Regions from separate parts of the Actinosynnema sp. NPDC050436 genome, predicted to be linked through region 2. Evidence: riboswitches for the same ligand, from Rfam matches in the RefSeq annotation. Region 2 holds a riboswitch; each other region holds the start of a gene.
The links. Region 2 has a riboswitch for cobalamin ahead of AB0I60_RS02370 (prenyltransferase/squalene oxidase repeat-containing protein). Riboswitches for the same ligand answer to the same signal wherever they lie in the genome.

Region 1 (3,265 bases), on a different contig from region 2:
GTGGACGCCGCCGCCGTGCACGCGCTGGTCGCGCACACCAAGGCGACGTCGGCGAACGAGCGGCCGGGGACGGTCGCGGGCCAGGCGCTCGAACCGCTCCTGGGGCCGGTGCCGGAGGACGCGGGCTCGTACTACGTGCGGGTGGCCGACCCGGTCGCGCTGCTGGACCGCCTGCGGCCGGTGTTCGGCAGGCGGCTGGCCGCCTCGGCGTTCGCGGACGCGGAGGGCGAGGCCGTCGTGTCCTTCTACCGCCGGCACGTGCGCCTGCCGTACCGGGCCGGCGAGGTGGGGCCGGTCGTGGCCGGAGGGGTGATGCAGGCGCCGTATGCGGCGGGCGGGGCCGGGGTGGCGCCGGACCTGCTGGAGTCGCTGCTGTTCGGCCCGCTCGGCCTGCGCGGGCTGACCGCCCGCTTCGCCGACGTCTACCCGGGGCCGAACGCGGACCTCATGCACACCCTCTTCCCACCGGTCACGAGCGACATCACGACCTTCTACATCCCGTAACGGGCTACCTCCCGTAGCGGGCCGGCGGCCGGGCAGACTGATCGCGTGTCCGACTACGAACCGGTGCTCTCCACCCTGCGGCGCGTCCGAGGTATCAGCCCGTTCTTCGCGCTGGACGTCGGTCGCCCGACCGCCGCCGACGGTGCCGGCTGGCGGTCGGGTGCCGAACTGGTCGACGGGCGGGCGCTGCCGGACGCGCTGTCGGCCATCGGTGAGCGGTACCGGACCGGGGAGGCGCGGGTCGCGGCGTCCTTGTTCTTCCTCGGGTACTCCGCGCGGCTGCTGTGCCCGACGGTCGCCGCGCACGCCGTGGGCGGGGTCGTGCCCGACATCCGGCCCGGGAACGTGTGGTGGCGCTTCGGGGCGGACGGGATGCGGGTTCGGATCGGCGAACCCGTCGCGGGGGTGTCGATCTCCGAGTCGTTGGAGCCGGTGGTGGCGGCGATCCGGGACGTGGTGCCGGTGGCGCGCGGGCTGCTGTGGGGCAACGCGGCGTCGTCCATCGCCGGGGCGCTGCGGACGGTGGGCCACAGCGGCACCGCGTCCACCGAGGAGTGCGTGGTGCTGGGCGAACGCCTGCTGGACGCACCCGGGCTGCGGGGCTCCGGCGACTTCGTGCCGTTCCCCGGCGAGGTCGCCTTCCGGCGGCGGAGCTGCTGCCTGTACTACCGCCTCGACGGCGGCGGGACCTGTGGCGACTGCCCGCTCCCGCCCCGCCAGACCTGATGGGACGACCTCGCGGACCGTCTGCGCGGAGTACGACAACTCGTCTGGTCGGTTGTGCCCGGACGCGCCGGACATCTACGGTTCCACAGCCGCAGTGGACGGGAAGCCGGTGGGAATCCGGCGCGGTCCTCGCCACTGTGACCGGGGAGCCAACCCGCCGAGAACGTCACTGGTCGCACGGTGCGGCTGGGAAGACGCGGGGACGGTGTCGATCCGGGAGTCAGGAGACCGGCTGCGGCGCGAGTTGTTGTTGACCTTCCACGAGGTATGGAGGAGGCCGTCTTGACGAGCCCCGCGCACTCCCTGTCCATCCCCATCCCCAAGTGGGCCTACGCCGTCGCCCTGGTCGCGCTGATGGTGACCTGGCTGGTCCTCCAGGAGAACGGCATCGCGCTCGGTCACGCCGCCGAGTCGCTGCACGAGTTCTTCCACGACGGGCGCCACGCGCTCGGCGTCCCGTGCCACTAGGGCCGACCGTGGACACCTACAAGAACGTGCTGCTGCGCGGCGTCGGTGCGGGTGGCGTCGCCGGGCTGCTGGCGGGCCTGGTCGGCCTCGTCGTGGTCGAGGTGCCGATCCGGGCCGCGCTGGCCGTCGAGGAGGCCCGCGCCGCCACCGAACCGGTGGAGCCTGGCGGGCACGACCACGGCGAGATGTTCGGCCGGGGCACCCAGATGCTGGGCGGCGTGCTCGCGGCGGTGATCGTCGGGTTGGCGGTCGGCGCGCTGTTCGCCACCGCCTACGCCGGGTCGCGGCGCTGGTTCGCGGGCCGGCCGCCGTTCACCCGGAGCGTGACGCTCTCGGCGGCGGTGTTCGGGGCGGCGGCGCTGCTGCCGGCCGTCAAGTACCCGGCCAACCCGCCGGCGGTGGGCGACCCGGAGACGGTCGACTACCGGACGGTGCTCTACCTCGGGGTCGTCGCGGCCGGTCTGCTGGTGGTGTTCGGCGCGAGCTTCCTGGCGTCCCGGCTGGGGCACCTGAGCGGCCCGGTCCGGTCCACGGTGGTCGGGGTGGCCGTGGTGGTCGCGGTCGCGGTCGTCCTGCTGGTCTTCCCCGCACCGCCGGACGCGGTGCCCGCCGACATGCCGAGCGACGTGCTGTGGGAGTTCCGCCTCGCGTCGCTCGCCGAGACGGCCACCCTGTGGCTGGGCCTCGGCGTCGTGTTCGGCCTGCTGGTCGACCCGGCGGTCCGGCGCGGCGGCAGGAAGGCCCGGACGGCGGCCGTCGCCTGATCGCGCCCGTGCCCGGTCCGGCTCCCACCGGACCGGGCACGGCTCGATCGAGCCCGGCCCGATCAGGCGCGGAGGGCGCCGAGGACGGCCAGGTCGACCCCGACCAGCGAGTCGCGGAAGACCCGGCGCTCCCCTGGCGGCACCGGGACGTCGCACGGCACGACCAGCACCGTGCACCCCGCCGCCACCGCCGACCTCACGCCGGTCGGCGAGTCCTCGACCGCCACGCACGCCGCCGCGTCCACGCCGAGCAGGGTCGCGGCTTTGAGGTACGGGTCCGGGAGGGGCTTGTTGCGGCCCTCCACCTCGTCACCGCACACCGTCACGTCGAACAGGTCCCGGCCGATGGTGTCCAGCGCGACCTCCGTCAGCGCGCGTTCGGTCGAGGTCACCAGTGCCATCGGCACGCCGGTCTCCCGCACCGCGCGCAGCGCCTCCCGCGCCCCCGGGCGCCACGGCAGGCCGGCCCGGAACACCTCTTCGGTGCGCCGCATGATCCAGGCCGCGCCGTCGGCCGTCTCCTCCTCGGTGGGCGTCAGGCCGACCTCGGCGAACAGCAGTGCCATCGTCGTCGGCACGTTGGACCCGACCATGGCCTGCCGGGTCTCCAACGACAGCGTGCCGCCCATCTTCTCCGCGAACTCGTACAGCGGGACGTCCCACAGCTTCTCCGAGTCCAGCAGCGTGCCGTCCATGTCCCACAGCACCGCTTCGACGCTCACCTCTGGGTCCCCTCCACTCCCTCACCGGCCGGACGTCCCGCCCGGACCGGTCCACGACGCCCACCCTCGCCGGTGCGCGCA
Region 2 (3,265 bases):
CAGGGGACCGAAGTCGGCGTTCTCGTCGTGCGACGCGCCGACGTTGAGCGTCCGCACCCGGTCGGCGAGCTTGGCCACGAGCGCGTCGGCGGTCTCCTCGCCGACCGGCACGGCCACCGAAATCGCCATGCAGCGCTCGCCCGCCGAGCCGTAGCCCGCGCCGACCAGCGCTTCCACCACGTTGTCCAGGTCCGCGTCCGGCATCACGACCATGTGGTTCTTCGCACCGCCGAAGCACTGCGCCCGCTTGCCCGACGACGTCGCGGTGTCGTAGACGTGCTTGGCGACCGGCGTCGAGCCGACGAACCCCACGGCGGCGACGTCCGGGTCGGCCAGCAGCGCGTCGACCGCGACCGCGTCGCCGTTGACCACGCTGAACACCCCCGGCGGCAACCCGGCCTCGGAGAACAGCTCCGCCAACCGCAACGGCACCGACGGGTCGCGCTCGGAGGGCTTGAGCACGAACGCGTTGCCGCACGCGATCGCCGGACCGGCCTTCCACAGCGGGATCATCGCCGGGAAGTTGAAGGGCGTGATCCCGGCGACCACGCCCAGCGGCTGCCGCATCGAGTACACGTCGATCCCAGTACCCGCGGACTCGGTGAACTCGCCCTTGAGCAGGTGCGGGATGCCGGCCGCGAACTCCACCACCTCCAGCCCCCGCTGGACGTCGCCACGCGCGTCGGCGATCGTCTTGCCGTGCTCCGAGGCCAGGACCGTGGCCAGGAAGTCGACCTCGTCGCGCACGAGTTCGAGGAACCGCATCAGAACCCTGGCCCGCCGCTGCGGGTTCCACCGCGCCCACTCGGTCTGCGCACGACCGGCCTCGACCACTGCGGCGCGCACCTCCTCCGCCGAGGCCAGCGGGACTCGCGCGACGACACTGCCGGAACTGGGCTCGAACACGTCGGCGAACCGGCCGGACGAGCCCGGGGTCCGCTTGCCGCCGATGAAATGGGTCAACTCGGGTGTGCTGGACATGCTCACTCCGCGTGGAAAGGGCGCCGCCGCCTCGTGGGCGCGGCGCGAGGTGAGCCGACCGCTGCCTCGGCGGCCGGGGACGAGGAGGAGCCGCTACCCGGGCACCTGGAGACGACGCGGGCCTGCTGACGCGTGACATGCCGATGCGGACATGCGTGTCGCTCCATCCTCGTGGACTACACGGGACATCCGCGGCCGGTATCCTGACTCCCGGATCACCACCCGTCCCCGACCTTCCCGGCTCGCGCCAGTGGCCATCGCGTGGGGACGGACTCCCCGGTCACAGTGGCGGGACCGTGCCGGACTCGCACCGGCTTCCCTGCACCGCGGACCTGAGGACACCATAAAGTAGGAAGTCCGACTATGTCGACTGGTGGCGATCCGCCTGGATCGTGACCGGTGACCCAGGTCTCGCCGGCAACCGGCGCACCGCTCCGGGTACCCGTACCCGGCGCACCGAATGGCCGATGCTTCACGCGGCCACGAGTGGCACGCTTGTCGCATCAACTGAATGCGCGGTGGTGGGGGAAGCCGGTGGGAGTCCGGCGCTGACCCGCAACGGTGTGCCGTCCCGGGTGGACGGCGAGCCCGAGTACCCGCTCCGTGCCTTCTGCCCACTCCTGTCGTGGTTCGCGGGAAAGGTCCCATCGTCCATGAGACGTCGTGTTTCTGCTGTGTTCACCCTGTTGTGCGGCCTGCTGCTGCTCGCGCCGGCGGTCGCCTCCGCCACGCCGGTCACCCACAACCGCGCCGACGCCGCCGCCGGCTGGCTGGCCCGCCAGATGGCCGACGGCGAACGGCTCGAAGTCGATTTCGGTGGTGTGCTCTACCCGAGTCAGGGGCTGACGATCGACGCGGTGTTCGCGTTCGCCGCGACCCGCACGGCCGACGACTACGCCGACCGTGCGATCGCGTGGCTCGGGCAACCCGCCGTCACCACCGGCTACGTGGGCTCGGGCGGTGAGGCGTACGCGGGTGCGCACGCCAAGCTCCTGCTCGCCGCCGAGGTGGCGGGGAAGAACCCGAACTCGTTCGGCGGCGTGGACCTGGAGGCCGGGTTGCGCGCGCTGCTCACCCCGTCGGGCCGGTTCTCCGACGTCTCTGCGTTCGGTGACTACAGCAACGCGTTCAGCCAGTCGCTGGCCTTGCTGGCGTTGGACCGCACGGCGGCGGGTGCGCCGGTCGTGGCGGTGGACTTCCTGGTCGGTACGCAGTGCCCGGACGGCGGGTTCCCGCTCGATCTCGCGGCCACGCCGTGCGTGAGCGACGTGGACTCCACTGCGATGGTCACCCAGGCGTTGCAGGCGGTCGGCCGGCCGCTCAGGGCCCAGCAGGGCCTGTCCTGGCTGGTGGGTGTGCAGAACGTGAACGGCGGCTTCGGCGTGGGCGCGAACCCGCCCAACTCGAACAGCACCGGCCTCGCGGGGCAGGCGCTCAAGGCCGGTGGCCGGCTCGTGGCCGCGCACAAGGCCAAGCAGTTCCTCAAGAGCCTCCAGGTCGGCTGCTCCGGCCCGGTGGAGCAGCGTGGTGCGATCGCTTACCAGGCCACGGGTTTCGATCCGGCGACGGTGACCAGGGCGACCGCGCAGGCGGTCCTCGGCGTTGCCGGGGTCGCGCTGTTCGACCTGCACAGCGGCGGCCAGGGCGAGGCCCCGGTTCTCGCGTGCGCGTGACCGGCTGAACGGTCGTGCGCGGCGGTCCCCGGACCGCCGCGCACGATCAGCGGGACGACTTCGCCGGTGCGGGCGACCCGATGTCGCCGAACGTCGGCAGCACGCCGTGCGACGCCTTGCGCGAGGCGCGTCGCAGCGTGGACAGCACGGCCGGGCCGATCACCAGGATGGCGACCGTGTTGGTGATCGCGCGTCCGGTGTCCCAGCCGGCCGTGGAGGTGAGCAGGGTGAACACGGCGAAGCGGTGCAGGTTGTCCAGGACCGGTGCGCCCGGCACGTAGGAGATGTGGCCGTCGTAGTAGTCGACCTCGGCTCCGGTGATGAACGGCCAGAACCACAGGTTCATGAGGAAGCCGAAGACGTAGGCGACGAAGATGCCGTAGCCGACGAGCATCGCGATCTCGGCCTTGCCGGTCACCCGGCGGGGCAGCAGGCCCGCGCCCATCCCGATCCAGGCCGAGCACAGCATCTGGAACGGCAGCCACGGCCCCACGCCGGCGGTGAGCAGTGCGGACGCGAACAGCGACGTGCAGCCCAGGACGAAGCCGAAGCCCGCGCCGAACACCCGCCCGGCCAGCACCAGCAGGAAGAACACCGTCTCGATCCCCGCG
Region 3 (3,265 bases), on a different contig from region 2:
GTCGTTGGACGCCAGGTCCAGGTCGGTCGAGTCGGCCGGGCGGGGGCGCACCCGGCGGGCCAGGCCGGCTTTCGCGCGGGCTTCCGCGCGGGTGTCGATCCAGTCGAACACCGACTCCGGTCCGGTCGCCGCCCCTGTGCTCACGCTCACGCCGGCAGTGTCGCATCCGGCGGATAGCGTCCCGGCGTGGACCTCTTCCAGCTCGGTTCCGACGACCTGCGGGCGCTGCGCGCGACCGCGCCGGTGCACCGGGATCCGGCCACCGGGTTGTGGCTGGTCAGCCGGTACGACGACGTGCGGGCGGTGCTGGCCGACCCGAAGCGCTTCCACCCGGACAACGCGCTCACCGCCGTCACCGCCGTGCCGCGCCCGGTGCTGCGGGTGCTGGCCCGCGCGGGCTTCTCGCTGCCGCCGACGCTGGCCAACAACGGCACCGGCACCCACGCCGGGCTGCGCCGGCTCGTCGCCCGGTTCCTCACCCCGGACCGGGTGCGCGCGATGGGGCCCCGGATCGCCGAACTGGCCCGGGAACGGCTCGACCGGCTGACGGGCCCGGTCGCCGACCTGCACGCCGCGCTGGCCCGCGACCTGCCGGCGGTCGTGCTGCTGGAGGTGATGGGGATCGACGGGGTGGACGTCGGGCTGCTGAAGCGGTGGAGCACGGCGTCGCTGGAGCTGTTCTGGGGCACCCCGTCGCCGGAGCGCCAGCACGAGCTGGCCGGGCCGACCGCCGAGTTCCACCGGTGGCTGACCGGGCGCCTCCGGGCGGCCCGGGGCGACGACCTGTTCGGCGCGCTGCGGGACGTGCCGGTCCGGGAGGCCGCCGGCCTGTGCTACTTCCTGCTGATCGCCGGCCAGGAGACCACCACCCAGCTCCTCGGCGCGCTGTTCGACGCGGTGCTGCGGCAGGACGGCCTGTGGTCGCGGCTGGCCGAGCCGGGGACGGCGGGGTGGGTGGTGGAGGAGGTGCTGCGCCGCGACCCGCCGGTCAGCACGTGGCGGCGGGTCGCGGCCGAGCCGGTGACGATCTCCGGCGTGGACGTCCCGGCGGGCGCGCAGTTGCTGCTGATGCTCGCGGGCAGCGGCTCGGACCCGGAGGTGTTCGCCGAGCCGGAGCGGCTGTGCCCGGCCCGGCCGAACGCGCGCAAGCACCTCGCCTTCGGGTACGGCCGGCACTTCTGCCTGGGCGCGGGGCTGGCCAGGCTGGAGGCGGAGGTGGTGCTGCGGGAGACCCGCGAGCGCTTCCCGGACCTGCGCCTGGCCTCCGCCGAGCCGCCGCCGATGCTGGGGCTGCTGTCGTTCCGCGCGCCGCTCAGCGTGCGGGTCGAGCTGGGCGGTGCCGGCCGGGTGGCCGCTCCGGGCGCGGGGCTCGTGGGCTCGCCGACGAGAGGGTGATCACGTCCGCCGGGGCCCTCGGCGGCCCGGTTCCCCGGTGCCCGCGCCCCGGGAACCCGTAGTGGTCGCGCCGGGTCCGTGACCGGTCCGGGGACGCGACTGCGCAGGTCAGGTCCCCGGCGAGGGCCGGTCGACCGGGTCCCGTGCACCGCCCCGGAGCGCGGGTCCGCCGTCCGACCAGGTCCGATCGGGTGTGACGGCGCTCGCCCGGCCGGAGCCCGCCGGGGGCTTGGAGCCGGTCGGCCGAAGTGCGACGATGCCGGGGCTGTAGGGGTGCGCGAGGAAGCCGGTGCGAATCCGGCGCGGTCCCGCCACTGTGACCGGGCGCGTGGATCCGGGAGTCAGGAACTCGGCCCCGATCTCACGAGACCGGACACGGGCGTGGACACCCGAGGAAGGACACCGCCGCATGGGCGCGCGTTTCCCCTTTTCCGCCGTCGTCGGCCACGACGACCTCCGCACGGCGCTGCTGCTCAACGCCGTGCACCCCGGTATCGGCGGCGTGCTCGTCCGAGGTGAGAAGGGGACCGCGAAGTCGACCGTGGTCCGCGCCTTGGCCGCGCTGCTGCCCGCCCTGGACGTCGTCGCGGCCTGCCGCTTCGGCTGCGACCCGGCGGCGGTCGCCGACTGCCCGGACGGCCCGCACGACGGCGGTCCGGCCGAACGCCGCACCGCGCGCCTGGTGGAGCTGCCGGTCGGCGCGACCGAGGACCGGCTGATCGGCTCGCTGGACCTGGAGCGCGCGCTGACCGAGGGCGTGCGGGCCTACCAGCCCGGCCTGCTGGCCGCCGCGCACCGGGGCGTGCTCTACGTGGACGAGGTCAACCTCCTGCACGACCACCTGGTGGACCTGCTGCTCGACGCCGCCGCGATGGGCCGCGCGCACGTCGAGCGCGAAGGCGTGTCCGTGTCGCACGCCGCGTCGTTCCTCCTGGTCGGGACCATGAACCCGGAGGAGGGCGAGCTGCGGCCCCAGTTGCTGGACCGCTTCGGCCTCACGGTGTCCGTGCGGGCGGCGCGGGACGTGGCCACCCGGACCGAGGTGATCCGCCGCCGGCTGGCCTACGAGGCGGACCCCGGCGGCTTCGCGGCACGCTGGGCCGACGAGGACGCCGCGCTGGCCGACCGGATCGTGGCGGCCCGCGACCGGCTGCCCGCCGTCGTGCTGCCCGACGCCGAGGTGCGCCGGATCGCCGGCATCTGCGCCGCGTTCGAGGTCGACGGGATGCGCGCGGACCTGGTGGTCGCCCGGACGGCCGTCGCGCACGCCGCGTGGCGCGGGGTGGCCGAGGTCGCGGAGCAGGACGTGGAGGCCGCCGTCCGGCTGGCGCTGCCGCACCGCAAGCGCCGCGACCCGTTCGACGAGCCCGGCCTGGAGGAGCAGCAGCTCGAAGACGCGATGCGGCAGGGCGCCGAGCACGCCGCCGACGACCCCGACGACAGCCCGGACGACCCCGACAGCCCGGATGACCCGGACGACGACCCGGACGGCCCGGACGGCGGGCTGCCGCCGGACACCGCCGAACCGCCCGCCGAGTCCACTCCGGACGGTCCGCCGCAGCGGCCGGGCGGCTCGTCCGGCGACCGCCCGCACACGCCCGCGCCGTCGTTCAAGGCCCGGCTGCTCCAGGTGCCCGGCGTCGGCGAGGGTGCGCCCGGCAGGCGCTCCCGCGCCCGCGCCCGGACCGGGCGGGTGGTCCGGGCGTCCACTGTGGACGGATCGGGGCTGCACCTGGTGGGCACGCTCGGCGCGGCGGCCCCGTTCCAGGCCGCCCGGGGCCGCAGCGGGCCCGGCCTGGTGCTGCGCGGCACCGACCTGCGACGAGCGGTCCGGGAGGGCAAGGAGGGCAACCTGGTGCTGTTCGTGGTC

Region 1: it holds a riboswitch for cobalamin, as region 2 does, so the genes downstream of both, AB0I60_RS13700 (CbtB-domain containing protein) here and AB0I60_RS02370 (prenyltransferase/squalene oxidase repeat-containing protein) in region 2, are expected to answer to the same signal.
Region 3: it holds a riboswitch for cobalamin, as region 2 does, so the genes downstream of both, AB0I60_RS36460 (putative cobaltochelatase) here and AB0I60_RS02370 (prenyltransferase/squalene oxidase repeat-containing protein) in region 2, are expected to answer to the same signal.

What each region holds. Positions count from the first base shown of each region.
Region 1 is NZ_JBFAJV010000004.1:281,558-284,822, forward strand. It holds gene AB0I60_RS13690 (GNAT family N-acetyltransferase) at 1-504, shown strand, start outside; gene AB0I60_RS13695 ((2Fe-2S)-binding protein) at 550-1,230, shown strand; cobalamin riboswitch at 1,292-1,482, shown strand; gene AB0I60_RS13700 (CbtB-domain containing protein) at 1,513-1,698, shown strand; gene AB0I60_RS13705 (CbtA family protein) at 1,707-2,462, shown strand; gene AB0I60_RS13710 (HAD family phosphatase) at 2,525-3,184, opposite strand.
Region 2 is NZ_JBFAJV010000001.1:571,991-575,255, reverse strand. It holds gene AB0I60_RS02375 (CoA-acylating methylmalonate-semialdehyde dehydrogenase) at 1-981, opposite strand, end outside; cobalamin riboswitch at 1,157-1,342, opposite strand; cobalamin riboswitch at 1,463-1,600, shown strand; gene AB0I60_RS02370 (prenyltransferase/squalene oxidase repeat-containing protein) at 1,656-2,654, shown strand; gene AB0I60_RS02365 (ECF transporter S component) at 2,701-3,265, opposite strand, start outside.
Region 3 is NZ_JBFAJV010000028.1:20,962-24,226, forward strand. It holds gene AB0I60_RS36450 (8-amino-7-oxononanoate synthase) at 1-144, opposite strand, end outside; gene AB0I60_RS36455 (cytochrome P450) at 187-1,395, shown strand; cobalamin riboswitch at 1,641-1,768, shown strand; gene AB0I60_RS36460 (putative cobaltochelatase) at 1,805-3,265, shown strand, end outside.